DNA from 4 places in the Comamonas sp. Z3 genome. Region 4 is predicted to be linked to each of the others. Evidence: predicted binding sites of a transcription regulator. Region 4 holds the regulator's gene; each other region holds the start of a gene.
The links. The regulator FNR, encoded in region 4, switches genes on or off when oxygen is low (the NO sensors DNR and NnrR bind a similar motif). The targets are predictions, from matches to a motif close to TTGATNNNNATCAA.
Positions count from the first base shown of each region.

Region 1: a site for FNR is predicted at 2,051-2,064, ahead of FSY59_RS20940 (universal stress protein). Genes of this name have one in related genera too.
Region 2: a site for FNR is predicted at 2,269-2,282, ahead of FSY59_RS21530 (DUF2189 domain-containing protein). Genes of this name have one in related genera too.
Region 3: a site for FNR is predicted at 2,700-2,713, ahead of FSY59_RS08445 (DUF2892 domain-containing protein). Genes of this name have one in related genera too.

Region 1 covers NZ_VOQU01000007.1:260,936-265,145, forward strand. The annotation lists gene FSY59_RS20935 (alpha/beta fold hydrolase) at 62-1,867, opposite strand; gene FSY59_RS20940 (universal stress protein) at 2,197-2,640, shown strand; gene FSY59_RS20945 (clostripain-related cysteine peptidase) at 2,871-4,210, opposite strand, start outside.
Region 2 covers NZ_VOQU01000007.1:390,752-394,961, forward strand. The annotation lists gene FSY59_RS21515 (ABC transporter ATP-binding protein) at 1-360, opposite strand, end outside; gene FSY59_RS21520 (arylesterase) at 359-1,057, shown strand; gene FSY59_RS21525 (hypothetical protein) at 1,075-1,296, opposite strand; gene FSY59_RS21530 (DUF2189 domain-containing protein) at 1,317-2,114, opposite strand; gene FSY59_RS21535 (PLP-dependent transferase) at 2,338-3,561, opposite strand; gene FSY59_RS21540 (BON domain-containing protein) at 3,646-4,152, opposite strand.
Region 3 covers NZ_VOQU01000002.1:820,822-825,031, reverse strand. The annotation lists gene ppsA (phosphoenolpyruvate synthase) at 1-1,284, opposite strand, end outside; gene FSY59_RS08450 (pyruvate, water dikinase regulatory protein) at 1,537-2,358, shown strand; gene FSY59_RS08445 (DUF2892 domain-containing protein) at 2,426-2,626, opposite strand; gene FSY59_RS08440 (LysR family transcriptional regulator) at 2,816-3,760, opposite strand; gene FSY59_RS08435 (DUF2798 domain-containing protein) at 3,951-4,210, shown strand, end outside.
Region 4 covers NZ_VOQU01000001.1:828,820-833,029, reverse strand. The annotation lists gene FSY59_RS03935 (sulfite exporter TauE/SafE family protein) at 1-285, opposite strand, end outside; gene hemN (oxygen-independent coproporphyrinogen III oxidase) at 289-1,671, opposite strand; gene fnr (fumarate/nitrate reduction transcriptional regulator Fnr) at 1,987-2,709, shown strand; gene FSY59_RS03920 (hypothetical protein) at 2,876-3,139, opposite strand; gene FSY59_RS03915 (FixH family protein) at 3,511-3,816, opposite strand; gene ccoG (cytochrome c oxidase accessory protein CcoG) at 3,932-4,210, opposite strand, start outside.

The DNA of each region.
Region 1 (4,210 bases), on a different contig from region 4:
CATCGCGCACTCCCCGACCCCGGCAGCGAGGGGTTGAGCTCAATGCTTGCGCAGCGCTGCATCAATGCAATGAGGCAGAGCTGATGGCCTTGCGCAGGCGTTCAAGCAGCGTCCGAGCCAGTTCCGGATCTTCGAAATTGCTGGGCTCCTGCCCTGAGGTCGACAGGGACCTGATGCTGCGTGCCTGCAATGTCTGCACCTGGGCATCCAGCGGCAAGGGCTTGCCCTGGCATTGCGTCAAGCGCTGCGCTGGTGCCTGGCCCAGCAGATAGTTCATGACCGTCAGGTCCACGCACTCTGTCTGATAGACCATCAGGCCATGGCTGCCTTCGTTCATGACGTAAACCATGCTGGTGGCCGGCAACTGCTCGAAGGTCTCCATGGCACCGGCCAGCGGTGTGGGCACGTCGTACTCGCTTTGCACCATGAGCATCCTGGCGGTCTTCAGACTGGCCATCGACGGCTTGGAGAACTGCAACTGTCGTTTCCAGTACAGGCAGGGCTGGCCCGCAATACGGTTGTTGGCGATGGGCAGCGTTCGCGCCAGCTCGAAGCCCTTGTTGACCCAGTAGACCGGATCTCGCTCCAACAAGAGTTCGTCGTTGCAAACCACCGTATTGAAGACCGAGTCGGAGTTGTCCGCAGAAAACGGCACGGCCGCTGTCCAGTACTGCGGATCGTTCAACATCGATATCCCGCTGCCGATGCTGGATGCCTTGTCTGGAATGCTCGCATCCACATCAGGATCACCGGTGCTGACCTGAATGTTCTGCAGCCGGTTGGCAATGTCGGAAGGCTGCATGCCATTGCGCAGATAGCCGCTGGCATCCATGAGCATGCGGGCATAGAGAAGCTCGTTGGCAATCGTGTCGGGCTCGGCCCGGAAGCTGCTCTGCACCAGCATTTGATTCAAAGGTGGCGCGAGCCTTTTCAGCCTGTCCACAATCTCCTGCGTGCTGGTGCCCATGCCCAGGCTGCTGTTGTGGCGCGCGGCATAGGGAGCAATATGGTTGGCAAAGCTGTGTATCTTGCCGACTTCGTAGCTGATGCTGGCCGCATGAATGCTCTGGCTGAAGTTCATATTGCTGTCGACGACCATGGGGCCGACGCGCTCGGGGAACAGACCCGCGTACCAGAAGCCCAGCCAGGTTCCATACGAGATGCCGTAGTAATGCATTTTCTCGTCGCCGAACAGATGGCGCATCAGATCCATGTCACGCGCCGTGGCATCGGTATTGATGAAATCGGAGATCGGGTTCTTCTGGCAGTTGACGGCCATGTATCTGGCTGAATCAGTGATTCTGCGGATGTTCTCTGCGTTCTCCCCGTCGGCCGAGGAGTCCTGCGCATAGACCTGCTCGTTGCCGCTGCACTGCAAATTGGTGCTGGCCCCGACTCCTCTGGGCGAGAACCCGACGAAGTTGAAGCTTTCACTGACCTTTTTGTAGATCGCGCCGAGGGCGGTATTCGGGTTGCCGCCGGCAAGCATCTGGGAATATGCCAGCGACAAGTTGAGACCATCGCCACCGGGCCCGCCGGGATTGAAGAACAGATGAGGCTTTTTCTCGGGGGCATCGGCGGCCTGCACCCTGAGGGCCGAGACCTTGATCTTCAGTCCATCGGGATGCTTGTAATCCAGCGGAGCCTCGATATCTGCACACTGCAAACGACTGCCGAGCTTGCTGATGTAGCGCTCGGCACCCTCCGAGGAGTACTTCGAAAAATACGCATCGCAGCTGCCCCAGCTCAGCTTCTGGTTCTTGTATGCCGCCAGCGGATCTTTGGTTTCAGGCTCGGCATCGGAGCCGCCACAAGCCACCAGCAGCACGGCCAGCGGTACCAGCCCCAACCATTGCATCGATTTCATTGCTCCCCCTCTTACTTTTTGAAAAACTCAGGCAAGAGCAATTACATATTTCGGGCTAGACAAGGACAATCACTGGAATCAGGTATTTGCCGAAAGCAATCCAATGCCACAACTATTCTTTTAATAGCTATCAGCGATTCAACTACAGATGATTAATCCGCTTTCCAATCATTTTCTTACCTCTTGATTTTGATCAAGATACTGCATGAACCGACACTCCCAAGCTTGCATTAACTGCTTCCGAGTGTGAGTATGGGGACGGAAATCGGCCTGAAGCGGTCCATTTCATCTGGCAACCAATATGCGCGCTGGCGCGCAAGGAGGCAGACATGTTCAAGCATATTTTGATTCCCACGGATGGCTCGAAACTCTCCGAAGCAGCGCTGCACGCAGGCATACAGCTGGCCAAGGAGCAAGGCGCGCAGGTAACCGCGCTGTATGTGATGCCGGACTACTCCGCCATCATCTACGGCGCCGAGGCACTGATGTCGTACAACTCCGCCGAGTTTGACAAGAGTGCCCAGAAGGAAGCCGAAAAGGTACTGCAGACTGCGGCCGACATTGCCGCAGCCGCGGGCGTGGAGTGCAAGACGCTGCGGGCGACCAGCATCTCCGTCAACCAGGCCATCATCAAGACAGCCCAGGAAAGCCATTGCGATCTGATCTGCATGGCATCGCATGGCCGCAAGGGCATCGCCGGCATTTTGCTGGGTAGCGAAACCCAGCGCGTGCTGATCAACAGCAGTATCCCGGTGCTGGTGCACCGCCCCTGAGGGCTGCGCGGCAAAGACTCGCGGCGGCACTCGGCAGACCAGCAACGCTCCCGACGCCTTCGTGCGTCGGGGCGCTTTTCAAGCGTGCCAGCCAGACATGCCTCGGGAACACGGAGCATTGCCAGCTGGCCCACGAAGAGAGCACCGGGATGCGCGACGAAGGAGTATGGCAAAGCTCAGGCACGGAATGAAAAGGCCATCTGTCGATGGCCTTTTGCGTTGGGCGAGCTTCAGTTCGCCGTGACCAGGTCCACCGAAGTGGGCGAAATCCTGAGGCGCCCGACCAGATCGGAGGCTGCGGCATAGAGCTTGTAGCCGCTTCCACTGACTGCCTGCATCTCGATGATCCAGTCGCCTTCGGGGGCGATCAGCTCGACGCCGGAATCCACCAACTGCCCTTGCGCGTTCATGACGAGCGGATGGAATTCTTCGTCTTCTTCAATCTCGGCCATGGCCAGGCCGATACCGGCAAGCCCCTGCGAGGAAAGCTTGTACTTCACGACCAAGCGGCCCTGTTCGTCCTGCAGCGCATAAAGCATGCCGTCAGCTTCGCTACCATATTCGTCAAGCATCCTGACAGGGATCATGAACACCGTGTCCTCATCGTTTTCGGGCAGCATGGTGATCACCTGCCCATCGAGATGCGGCCAGACCTGGGACTGAGGCAGACGAACTTCATTGCCGTTCACATCCAGCTGCTGCATGGCCAGTGCCAGGCCGTTTTGTGTGAGCACGGCATAGCCCCGGTCAAAGACACGGCCCAGGCCCGGCATATTGCTGTTGACCAGCGCGCTGAAGGCATTGCCGCTGAGCACCGGGCTGGTCACAGTGATTTGCGGCATCAGCGAGCTGCCCGCAAAAGCGGCATAGGCCTGCACAAAGCCTTTGATAGGGGCGGAGAAGTCCAGCTCCGCGTACTGCGCCAGCAGGCGAGAGTTCAGCGTGGAATAGCGCGGGAAGTACATCATCAGGCCGTAGGCTTCGTCCTCGCCGCCATCCTTGTGAATCACCGCACGGTCGAATGCAGTGCGAATGTCCTGCTGCATCGAGCTGCTCAGCAGACTGCGCGCGGCAAGCTCATTGACCCAGGAGAGCACGTCCACCAGATCAAACTGCGTGTTGAAGATATTGGTCTGGAAATCCTCGGCATTGCGCCGTGCCGCAGCCAGTTGCACCCAGGCGTCGAGCCCGCCGCTCTGCAGTGACTGATGCAGGCGGGCAGCAGCCTTTTCCAGCACGGCAATCAGCGCCGGGATCTGCTGGAGGTCGGTCACCGCATAGGCCGTGAAGTCGAGCGAGCCATTCTGTTGCTTGTAGGTGTCCACGATGGTCTTGCCCAGGGCATCGCCCCTGGCCAGGGGGTTGTCCACCATGTACTGCACCAGTCTGGTCCAGTCCCAGCCGGTGGTCACCTCTTCCGAAGCCACCAGATAGTTGACATAGGGCTGTAGCGACGCAGCCACTTCCAGGCTGGACATCAGGCAGGCGTCAAAGCCCAGCAGCTCCAGCCTGACATCGGCCTGCTGGATTGCGCTGGTGATGTCTTTCACGCTCATGGATTTACCACCGC
Region 2 (4,210 bases), on a different contig from region 4:
CCCCGCCAGCTCCAGCGGCAGCATGACGTTTTCCAGTGCCGTGAGATTGCCCAGCAACTGAAAGCTCTGGAATACAAAACCCATCTTCTGGGCCCGCACCGCCGCCCTGTCGTCCTCGCTGAGTGCAAACAAATCCTGGCCCAGCAGCCGGACCGTGCCGTGACTGGGGGTATCGAGGCCGGCCAGAATCGACAGCAAAGTGCTTTTACCCGAGCCCGAGGCACCGACAATGGCAACAGTTTCACCGGCCGTGAAGCTCAGATTGATATCCCGCAAAATATCCAGCACGCCTGTGGAATCGCTCACCGATTTGGACAGTTGCTCAACGGCAATCAAAGGAATGGCAAGAGTTGTGGACATGAATCAATTGGATAGCAAAAACGTCAAGGATCGCAGCCCGCAGTTTGCACTGCAGCGTCGTCACTGTATCGCTGTTGCTCTGACGCTCGCCATTTCGGGGGCTTGCGACATTGCAGCGGCGGCCGCGCCCGGAGCTAAATCCGGCCCGGTGCTGGTGCTGGGCGATTCGCTGAGTGCCGAGTACGGACTGACGCGCGGCAAGGGCTGGGTTCAGTTGCTGCAGCAGCGCATGAATGATGAAAAAAACCCGCGCAAGGTGGTCAATGCCAGCATCAGCGGCGAGACCACGGCTGGCGGCAGAGCGCGCCTGGCGTCGCTGCTCAGGCAGCATGAACCCGGCATCGTGATTCTGGAGCTGGGCGGCAACGACGCATTGCGCGGTCTGGCGCTGCAGAGCACGCAGCAGAATCTGGAAGTCATGATCAAGGCCGCCAAGGAAGCCGGAGCCCAGGTACTGCTGGTGGGAATGCAGGTGCCTCCCAACTATGGAGCAACCTACACCGAGCAGTTCGCCGGCATGTTCAAGAAGGTTGCCGACACGCAAAAGCTGCCGCTGGTGCCGTTTCTGCTGTCGGGAATCGGCGATGCGGCGGATGCCGAGCAGTGGTTTCAGAGCGACCGGATTCACCCCAATGCCCAGGCGCAGCCCCAGATGCTGGCCAATGTCTGGCCCAAGCTCAGGCCGCTGCTGAAATAGGCGGTGCCCGCGCGGCCTCAGTCGCTGCCGCCGCCTCCGCCATCACCACCGGAATCGCCGCCATCCGTGCTGCAGGCCCCCTCGCCGCTGCCCGCGCCACAAAAATAGCTGTCGTTGAAGACGTCGCTGCCGTCTTCGCGGCTGCTCGCCGAAGTCCATGCCAGCTGCGAGTCGGCGCTGCGCCCCGGCACGCCGGACTGAGACGAGAAGACTTTTTTCAACCAGTTCCAGAACTCCATGGCATCCCCCTCATTGCGCCTCAGGCAGCGGCCTCCTTGCTTTCGGCGCGGACGCTGGCTTTATACGCATGCCAGCTGGCACAGCCCAGCAGCGGCCCGATGACGATCAGACCCACACTGTAGAACAGCAGCGAGGCCGCGATCAACACGGTGATGATCAGCCCCCACAGCAGCATCACGCCCGTGTTGGCGCCCACCACACGCATGCTGGTGATACAGGCCGTCAACGCATCGGTATCCAGATCGAGAATCGTGGGCAGCGAAACCACCATGCTGGCAAACACCAGGGCCGCAAATATCCCGCCAACCGCGCTGTAGCCCAGCAGAAACTCCCAGTTCTCGGGGCGCAGCAGGGTCTGCAGCAAGGTTGCCGTGCTGGGCATGCCGGTGTCGAACGAGATGGCGAACACCACCATGGCGGCGCGCCCCCAGAGCATCTCCAGCACCATCAACACCATGACCAGCATGCCCATGCTGGCCAGGTGTCGGTCCCAGCAGGTCAGCGACTCCGACAGCAGCACGGGCTTGCCCTGCTCCTGCTGCTTGCTGACGTAGTACAGGCCCATGGCCATGAAGGGTCCGACCAGCAGACAGCCGCTGGCCATGGACATCACATATTCGGGACTGGAGCGGAACACCCAGGCCAGCAGCCGCGCCATGCCCCAGAAGCACAGGCCGTAGAACAGCGCAATGATGGGTGCGCGCCGCACATCGCGCAAACCGAGCAGCAGCCACTGCCAGGGCTCGCTCCAGCGCAGCTGCAGAATCTGCAGATTGCCGGACTCGGCCTTGACTTCGGAAACAGGGGAAGCTTGCATGCGAGACCCTCCTTGTCGCCCGTGCCGCGCCTGGGTGGCGGCAGCTGACAGGAACAAGTTACCCGCTCGACCCTGAATCTGCATTGCGGAAAGCCCGCATGCCCAAGCATAGGTCTTCACTATAAAAATAAGAGCTTATAGCAGCCATCCATACTTGATTTCAATAAAAAATAACCTTGAAATCAATGATCAGCAGGCGCTAGAAGCTCTCATCTCAATAGCATCAACCAAAAGCCTTCAGCAGCGCCTGGGCCAGATCGGCCTGCAGATCGGTCGCGTCTTCGAGGCCGATGGCAAAGCGCACCACGGTCCCCGCCTTGATATGCGGTGTGGCACGGCTGCGCATCTCGGGCAGCTCGTAGGGCACGACCAGACTCACCGGCCCGCCCCAGCTGTAGCCCAGCTTGAACAGGCGCAGGCTGTCGCAGAAGCGGTCCACGGCCGCCTGGTCAAAACGTTCGTCGATGACCACGCTGAACAAACCGGCAGCCACGCCATCCTGGCCCTGGCCTTGTGCGCACAGCTGCTTCCAGTAAGCATGGCCCGGGGCGTCAGCCATGGCGGGGTGCAAGACCTGCGCCACCGCACTGTGGGTGGCCAGCCACTGTGCCAGCTGGCGTGCCGAGCGATCCTGTGCGTGATAGCGCAGGCCGATGCTGGGCAGGCTGCGCAGCACGGCCTCGGCATCGTTGCCACTCACGCCCAGGCCCAGGCGCATGTGCGCGAGCTTGATGCGCATATGCAGGGGCTGGTTGCGCGTGATGATGCTGCCCATCAGCACATCGCCGCCGCCGCTGGGGTACTTGGTCAGTGCATGGGCCGTGACATCGACGCCCAGACTGCCATCGCCCAGCAGGTCGAAGGGGCGAAACGCCAGGCCCGCGCCCCAGGTGTTGTCCAGCACCATGGTCACGCCCCTGGCCCGGCACAGGCGCACCTGCTCGACGAGATTCGGGAACTCCATGGTCACCGAGCCCGGAGCTTCCAGCCAGACCAGCTTGGTGGCGGGCGTGATCTTGGCCGCAAGATCTTCGACACTCATGGGGTCGTAGTACTGGTGGCCGATGCCGAAATGGGCCAGCTCGCCTTCGGTCAGGGTCTTGTTGGGGCCGTAGACGTTGTCGGGAACCAGTACCTCGTCGCCCGTCCTCAGCAGCGCCAGCGACACCGTGGCAATCGCGGCCAGTCCACTGGGCACCAGCAGGCATTGCAGGCCCCCCTCCAGCGAAGCCAGACGCTCTTCCAGGGCATAGGTCGTGGGCGTGCCATGCAGGCCGTAGGTGTAGCTGCTCTTGTCCAGCCAGCGGCGTTCGCGCATGGCCTGCACGTTCTCGAAGTACACGGTCGAAGCCTTGTGCACGGCCGGCTGCGGGCCTTCGAAGTCCGTGGGAGCCTTGTAGGGATGGTGAATCAGATGGGTGGAAAGCTTGTGGTCGGCTTGGGTCATGCCCTGATCTTAGTGCCATGCGAGCACAAAAAAGCCAGAGGGCTTGCGCGCTCTGGCTTCATGCGAGATGCAGGCCGAAAGGGATCAACCAGCCTTCACGGTCAGATTGTTGTTGACCGAGGTCACGCCCTTGGCGGCCTTGGCGATATCGCCGGCCTGGGTCTTGACGGCTTCGCTGGGCACGGTGCCGGTCAGGGTCACTGCGCCGGCCTTGGTGTCCACATTGATCTGCAGCGCACTGATTTCCGGGGCCTTGATCAGGTCGGTCTTGACGGCGGCGGTGATGCCTGCGTCATCCAGGGCAGCACCTGCCTTGGCAGCGCCCTCTTCCATCTTCTCGCCAGCCTTGTCCACAGCAGCGCCAGCAGCTTCACCAGCCTTGGCCAGTGCATCGGCAGCCGCATCGCCGGCCTTGGCCGTGCCTTCTTCAATCTTGGTGCCTGCATTTTCCGCAGCCTTCTCGGTCTGGGAAATGGCGGAATCGAGCTTCTGGCCAGCGGTCTTGTCTTCGGACTTGCCGCAGGCAGCCAAGCCAAAGGCCAAGGCGGTAATGGCCAGAACTTGAGCGGAGCGCTTGAACATAGTGGTCATATCGATTTCTCCCTTAATGCTTGCAAAAACATGACTATTAACTGTAACCAGTCCCCAT
Region 3 (4,210 bases), on a different contig from region 4:
GGCGGCGTGGCAGGTACGGCCACCGCGGTTGGTGACGATGGCCGAAGCCTTCTTCATGACGGGCTCCCAGTTGGGATCGGTCATGTCGGTCACCAGCACGTCGCCGGCCTGCACCTGATCCATCTGCGAGATGTCGGACACCAGGCGCACGGGGCCGGTACCGATCTTCTGACCGATGGCGCGGCCTTCGGCCAGCACGGTGCCCGTGCCCTTGAGCTTGTAGCGCAGCTCGGCCTGTCCCTTGGACTGGCTCTTCACGGTTTCAGGGCGCGCCTGCAGGATGTAGAGCTGGCCGTCGGTGCCGTCCTTGCCCCATTCGATATCCATGGGACGGCCGTAATGCTGCTCGATCACCAGCGCGTAATGCGCCAGTTGCTGCACTTCCTCGTCGGTCAGCGAATAGCGGTTGCGCAGTTCGTGGGCCACATCGGTGGTCTTGACCAGCTTGCCGTCGGCCGCCTTTTCCTCGGGCGTGGCAAAGATCATCTGGATCAGCTTGGAGCCCAGATTGCGGCGGATCAGTGCCTTGTTGCCAGCCTTGAGCATGGGCTTGTGCACATAGAACTCGTCGGGGTTCACCGCGCCCTGCACCACGGTCTCGCCCAGCCCGTAGCTGGAGGTGATGAAGACCACTTCCTCGAAACCGGATTCGGTGTCGATGGTGAACATCACGCCGGCAGCGCCCTTGTCGGAACGCACCATGCGCTGCACGCCGGCGGACAGGGCCACCACATCGTGCTCGAAGCCCTTGTGCACGCGGTAGGAGATGGCGCGGTCGTTGTAAAGCGAGGCGAACACTTCCTTCATCTTGTGCAGCACGTCTTCGATGCCCACCACGTTCAGGAAGGTTTCCTGCTGGCCGGCAAACGAGGCATCGGGCAGGTCTTCTGCAGTGGCCGAAGAGCGCACCGCAAACGATGCCTCGGCATTGCCGCCTTGCAGACGGACAAATTCCTCGCGGATGGCCTGTTCCAGATCGGCAGGGAAAGGCTGGCTTTCCACCATGGCACGAATTTCCGCGCCGACAGCGGCGAGGGCGCGGACATCGTCCACGTCCAGAGCGGCCAGCTTGGCAGAGATCTTGCCGGCCAGACCTTCAAAGGCCAGGAACTCGCGGAAGGCATGGGCCGTGGTGGCAAAGCCGGTAGGCACGCGCACGCCCTGAGGCAGTTGCGAAATCATCTCGCCGAGCGAGGCGTTCTTGCCGCCGACCGACTCGACGTCGGTCATGCGCAGTTTTTCGAACGGAACGACTAATGCGGTCGCTTCGAAGAGTTGAGACATGGGAAAGCTCCAAAGGTAAAAAACCGGCACGCTTGCGGCGACTGGGCTGAATGGCCAGGGCACGCGAACCCACGCTGCATCGATGCAGTGCTTTGCTGTTCTGGATGTTGACCGTCAACGAGCATGGGTGGAATTTGGGAATAATGGGCGCAATTGTAGGCCTAGCCATGAACCCTGGCGCGGCTCAAACCTGTTTCAGACTTCAGGGCATGGCATTGCCAGCCCCGCCTCCACCTAATCACTGCGCGCACCATGCATACCCATACGATTTTTGTCATTTCTGACGGCACAGGCATCACGGCCGAGACCTTCGGCACGGCCATCATGGCCCAGTTCGAGAGCAAGCCGAGGCTGATTCGCATCCCCTTTGTGGACTCGATGGACAAGATTCATCAGGCCGTGCGCCAGATCAACCATGTGGCCGAGGTGGAGAAGCGCAAGCCCATCATCTTCACCACCCTGGTCAATCAGGAGATGCTGGAATTCCTTGAAGCCAACTGCAAGGGCAAGCTGTTCGACATGTTCGGCACCTTTGTGCGCCCGCTGGAGGTGGAACTGGGCCAGAAGTCGCTGCACCGCGTGGGCCGCTTTGCCGATATCAGCGAGAGCAAGGAATATCTGGAGCGCATGGAGGCCATCAACTACACGTTGGCTCACGATGACGGCCAGACCCATGCCGACCTGAGCGGCGCCGACGTGATCCTGGTGGGAGTGAGCCGCTCGGGCAAGACGCCCACCAGTCTGTACCTGGCCATGCAGTTCGGCCTCAAGGTGGCCAACTATCCACTGATTCCCGAAGACTTCGAGCGCAAGCAGTTGCCGCCCGCGCTGGAGCCCTACCGCAAAAAGCTGTTTGGCCTCACGATTCAGCCCGAGCGCCTGTCCAGCATCCGCAACGAACGCCGCCCCGACTCCAAGTACGCCAGCCTGCCCAACTGCCGCTACGAGGTGGCCGAGGCCGAGGCCATGATGCGCAGAAGCGGCATCGAGTGGCTGTCCAGCACCACCAAGTCGATCGAAGAGATTGCCACCACCATCTTGCAGGAAGTGCTGCCCCAGCACCTGGGCCACTGAAGGTTGACGTCACCCGGAAAGGCCCGACTTGTTCGCCTGGGCCTTTCGAGGGTGAGCGACCGGCGGCCTATTTTTTTCGCGCATCCAGCGGGCAGGTGTTCATGCCCAGCGGCAGATACAGCGGGCAGAAGCGCAGCAAGCCGGTGGCCAGGGGGATCACCCCAAGCCATCCCCACCAGCCAATGATGCCCATAGCCGCCAGGACGATGAGGACCAGGCCCAAAGCGATACGAAGCATGCGGTCCAGACCGCCGACATTGAATTTCATGCTGACTCCCTGCTTGGCAGGCATCCGGAGGGAATGCCTGATTCAATCTATTAATAAATAGTATATTTTTTTATAGATTGTCATCAAGAGCCCCTGGCGCTGCAGCGCACCACAAACACTGCTTTCTTGCGCCAGCGCAAACAGCCTGGACCGCAAGAGCCGGCCGACCCCAGGTGCACTTACACCACCTCAGTCTGGCAAGGGCCAGTTCAGCTGCGCCTGCTGCGGCAGCACCTGCAGCAGATAGTCCACCAGCGCGCGGACCTTGGCGGGCACATATTGGCGGTCCTTGAAGCAGGCGAAGAAGTCCAGCGGAACATCCTCGAACTGCAACTGGCCCTTGCGCGCCGGCTTGAGTGCCAGCGGCACCAGCCGCCCTCTGCGCAGCTCCTCATGGACGATAAAGCTGCCGGCCCAGGCGATGCCGCCACCGGCAGCGGCGAACTCCACCAGGGCATCGATATCGCTGCCGATGGCCGCAATCTTCTGCTGCGGATCGGTGCGCTGGCCATCGCGCAGAAAGGGCCAGCGCATGAGCCGGCCGTCGCGCTCGCGCCGATACAGCAGACAGGCATGCTCGAGCAGCTCCTGTGCCGTCTGCGGTCTGCCGTGCTGCTGCAGATACTGGGGCGAGGCACACAGAATGCGCGGCGCCGAGGCCAGCAGCCGCACCGACATGCCGGGCTCCAGCACATCGCGGTAGCGCACGCTGATGTCCACGTCTTCCTTGAGCACGTCCACATGCCGGTCCGTGATCAGGAGCTCCAGCTCCAGCCGCGGATGCAGCGCGGTAAACGCCGGCAGCAGCGGCGCCAGCATATGGCGACCGAAGGCGGACATGCAGGCAATACGCAAGCGGCCTTGCAGCTCTCCATGAATCAGCGAGAGATCGGACTGGGCTTTTTCGAGCTCGCCGAGCACCGGAGCAACGCGCGCCAGATAGCGCTCGCCGGCCTCGGTCAGGGCCATGGACCGGGTAGTGCGGGTAATCAGCCGCGTGCCCAGTTCGCGCTCCAGCCGCGCGATGTTCTGGCTGGCGGCAGCGGGCGAAATGCCCAGCTGGCGCGCGGCCGAGGCGATGGAGCCGCCCTCCAGCGCTTTGACAAAAGTTTCTATGGCTCGCAGATTCGGCATATCTGCGAATGTATCCCCAATTGCATTCGAAAGTTCTGCTTATGAGTTCCACAAGTCCCGGGCCTCTACCGCAGGCCGCCTGTGGTGCTTACAGTTCAACCCTGTTTTCCATCCATGCATTCGGCCCGAACCGCTGGCAGCGCCCTACTCCCGCCGCGACAACGCGGAATGCATTTCCGACATCGCTTTCATGAATTCCTCCACCAGCTCTTCCCCATCCAGGCTTTCGACGTTCAAGCTGCACCGGCGCTACACGCCATTTGTCTTTGCGTTTTTCATGGCCGGCATCATGGCCTTCCTGATGTGCTGCACCATCGTGGCGGCCAATACCGGCTTTGATGCCGGCTACGTCCGTCGCGTATTCAGCGCCTATGCGCTGGCCATGCCGGTGGCGTTCTTCTGCGTGATGATGGTGCGACCGCTGGTACTCAAGCTGGTTGCGCTGACGGT
Region 4 (4,210 bases):
CCACAACTTCTGCAAGGCCGTTGTCTGGCTGGTCAGCCAGGCCAGACTCTCCATCGCCACGGCCGCAACCCCGCCCAGCAGGGCATAGCCGGCAATGCGTCCCAGATGAAACAGGCTGGTGCGCAGCCATTGGCGTTTTTGCAGGCCGTGCAAGGCGATGACCTGGCCATCGCTGACAGGCCTTGCCCCTGTAACTACACTGCAGGGCGCAGCGCACATCACAAGACAATGGGGCCCACCCACGAGCCCCATGATCAAAGCAGTCCAGACCAGCGAAAACAACATGCGCTAGATGATGCGCGAAAAGCGCGCTCGGTTTCGGTCGGCCTGCAAATATCGATCAAACAGCATGGCTACTCCGCGCACAAAAAACCACCCCAGGCCCGTGACCTTGAAGCCCTCGTCGGATAGCTGAACCAGGCCATTGCGCTGCATTTCCGCCAGCGCTGCCAACTCCCGAGCAAAGTACTCGCGGAAATTGATCAGCCAGGCCTGCTCCATCGGCTCGTACAGGACGGAGCCCTGACACATGATGGCCATGATGATGGCTCTGCGCACCAGATCGTCACGCGAGAGCGCCAGTCCGCGCTGCACGGGCAGCATGCCGCCATCAATGGCGTCGTAATACTCTTCCAGGGTCTTGACGTTCTGGCTGTAGGTGGCCCCCACCTTGCCGATGGCCGATACGCCCAGTGCAATCAGGTCGCAATCGGGCTGGGTGCTGTAGCCCTGGAAGTTGCGATGCAGGCGCCCCTGACGCTTGGCGATGGCCAGAGAGTCGTCGGGCAGTGCAAAGTGATCCATGCCGACATAGACATAGCCACCATTCATGAATGCATCAATTGCGCCGGAGAGCATGTTCAGCTTCTCCTGTCCCATGGGCAAGTCAGCCGATGCAATACGCCTTTGCGGCTTGAAGCGCTCGGGCAGATGCGCATAGGCATACAGAGCAATACGGTCGGGACGCAACTCATTGACCTGGGCCAGCGTTCGCGCAAAAGACTCGGATGTCTGCTTGGGCAGGCCGTAGATCAGGTCCACATTGATGGAGACAAAACCCAGACGGCGGGCCTCGGCCACCAGCTCAAAGACTTGCTCGGCTGGCTGCTCCCGGTGCACCGCTTTCTGCACCGCAGGGTCAAAATCCTGCACGCCAAAGCTCAGGCGATTGAAGCCCATGTCCTTGAGTGTCTTCAACCTCTCGTTGCTCACGGTACGCGGATCGACCTCGATGGAATACTCGCCGGCCGGATCGAGCTTGAAATGCTCACGCATCAGAAGCATCAACTGCTGCAGCTCGGCATCGCTGAAGAAGGTCGGCGTGCCGCCTCCCAGATGCAGCTGGCTTACCAGCTGGCCTTTGCCGCAATGCTCGGTATGCATGGCCAGTTCACGGCCCAGATAATCCAGATACTCGGCAGCCTTTTCATGATGCTTGGTCACGATCTTGTTGCAGGCGCAGTAATAGCAAAGCGACTCGCAAAACGGCACATGCACATAAACGGACAAGGGCAAGGCGCGTGAACCCGAATGCGTCTTGCGCTGTTTCAGCGCCAAGATGTAGTCGTCTGCACCAAAAGCCTCAACAAAACGGTCGGCTGTTGGGAATGATGTGTAGCGTGGGCCAGGAATATCAAAGCGGCTCAGCAACTCGGGCGTGACTGCGGTCATAACTGAAAGTTAGGGTGCGCCCACACTCCACATTGAGCAGATTTCAAAGGGAATCAGACCCTGGAAATCATGCCCATAATGGGCAGATTTCAAAGGAAATCAAATCCTGGAAATCATGCCCATAATGGGCAGAAGCACATGTTTTTGAATGAATGCAAACAATGTGCACCAAGGCAATCCAGCTGTCCTTGATGAATATCAAGAGAGCGCCATGCAAGTACTGCGACAATTTGATCCAACTCATCACTAACTACGAGGTCAATGATCGGCGCGACTCTCCAGTCCAAGTCTGTCTGTGCCGTTGCTGAAAAGCCCATGAATCTTCAGACCATCAAAGCATCCTGCTCCAACTGCAATCTGCGTGAACTGTGCATGCCCATGGGCCTGGACGATGAACAAATGGAGCGCATTGACGAAATTGTGGCCACGCGCCGCAAGGTCAAACGGGGCGGGCTGCTGTTTCGCAACGGCGAGGAGTTCACCTCGCTGTACGCCATTCGCACCGGCTTCTTCAAGACCAGCGTGGCCACCGAAGACGGTCGCGACCAGGTCACGGGCTTTCAGATGGCCGGCGAGATCATCGGTCTGGACGGTATCGTCAACGACCACCACACCTGCGATGCCGTGGCGCTGGAAGATGCCGAAGTCTGCATCATGCCTTTCGACAAGCTCGAGCAGCTCTCGCGCGAAGTCACGGCACTGCAAAATCATGTGCACAAGGTCATGAGCCGCGAAATCGTGCGCGAGCATGGCGTGATGCTGCTGCTGGGCAGCATGCGCGCCGAAGAACGCCTGGCGGCCTTTGTGCTGAACCTGGTGCAGCGCCTGTCCGCACGCGGCTTTTCGAAGTCGGAGCTGGTGTTGCGCATGACGCGTGAAGAAATCGGCAGCTATCTGGGGCTCAAGCTGGAGACCGTGAGTCGCACCTTCTCCAAGTTCGCCGAGGAAGGCATCATCGAAGTCAGACAGCGCCATCTGCGCATTCTGGATACCGAGGCGCTCAGGCGCATCGTCAACAGCCAGCAATGCCAGGACTGAGTTCAACAGCAGCCTTCAAGAAAAAGCCCGCAGACAGCGGGCTTTTTTGATGGCGGCGAATGCCTGCCAGGAGTTGCCGCCGCCGAGGCCGCCGGCACAGCGAGCGGCCAGCCCCTGCATCCAAGGCCGCCACCTGCCCCGAAACTACGGTCCTGTGCGCAGCGCCTTATTCGACCAGGGGCTCGGAGACTACTCCCTGGTTCAGATCGCTGGCCGAACGCCCCAGCATGACGGTCATCAGTCCGCTGAGCACGGTGACCGCCCAGAAGGCAAAAAAGGCCAGCGTGTAAATGGCATTGCGCGACCATTCCAGAGGCGAGCCCAGCCAGTGCATGTCCAGCGGATCCACAAAGGCAAATACCACCATTTCCATGATTGCCGCAGCCAGAAAAGCCGGCCAGACAATCCACATCCAGCGTCGAGCATCCATCGCGATTCTCCTTGGCCTGTGGGTTTGAACCCATTTTGCACAATTGCCATGACCTTCCCAGCCGTACCAAGGGCATGCACTCAGATGGGAAACCCTGGACCGCTATTATTTAAAGAGCTTGCAGCGCTTTATTTGTATCGATTCAAGGACTATATCTATCTGAAATAGTCCTGATAAAGCGCTATGCGCTCCTTTTATTGAATACCAGCCGGAGATCCTTTGCCGGTTTCTGAGCACTGCAGAGACCCGCCCGACTCTGCGGTCGACCAGGACATAGAGCGCCGCCGCGACCGGCCGAGCTACAGAAAAGTCTGCAACCAGGGCCGCAAAAAAGGCCGCGGAAGCGGCCTTGGGATGCGTTGAAATCTCGGTCAGCGATCCAGCGGATGGTCCTTGGCCGGCGTCGCGGCATGGTTGCGCCCCGTCACTGCCGGCGCCAGGCTTTTTTCACTCTCGGTGAGGCGCTGGTTGATTTCAATGCCGTGACGGTAGTAGTCGGGGTCAATCACGGGATCCGGCTTGCTCATGGCGATATAGGCGGTCACGATGCCCGCGACCACCACCACGGCGGGACCGGCGATGACGAGCCAGACATGGGCAAACTTCCACCAGGGCTTGCCGTCCTCGGGGTGGATGATCTTGGCCTTTTGCGGGGCCTTGGCTTGTGCTGCCGACATGGTGAAACCTCTTTTCAGAAATCTGGGCGCCCAATTGCAAACCTGCAATCGGGCAGCATCAATTGTTGCTGATTCGCGATGCCCTTGCGTGGCTGTCACGATGCATGCCGCAGGCCTAGCGCGGCACCAGGAACACGGATTTTTCGGAGATGCGTCCGGCCCCAGCCGTCAGAGCATCCACATTGAAATGCACAGGGTGCGAGCCGGAAGCGGCCGAGCCATAGGGAATCTGCAGGCGCACCGCAATGCCGCGCGTCTCGGCCGGACCTACCGAGACTTCCTGCTCGGACACTACCTCCAGCTGATCCAGCCCCGTGGCGCTGATGCGATAGTGCTGCTCGGACTCGGTCGCATTCATGATCTGCAGGCGATAGACGTTTTCGAGCTTGCCGCC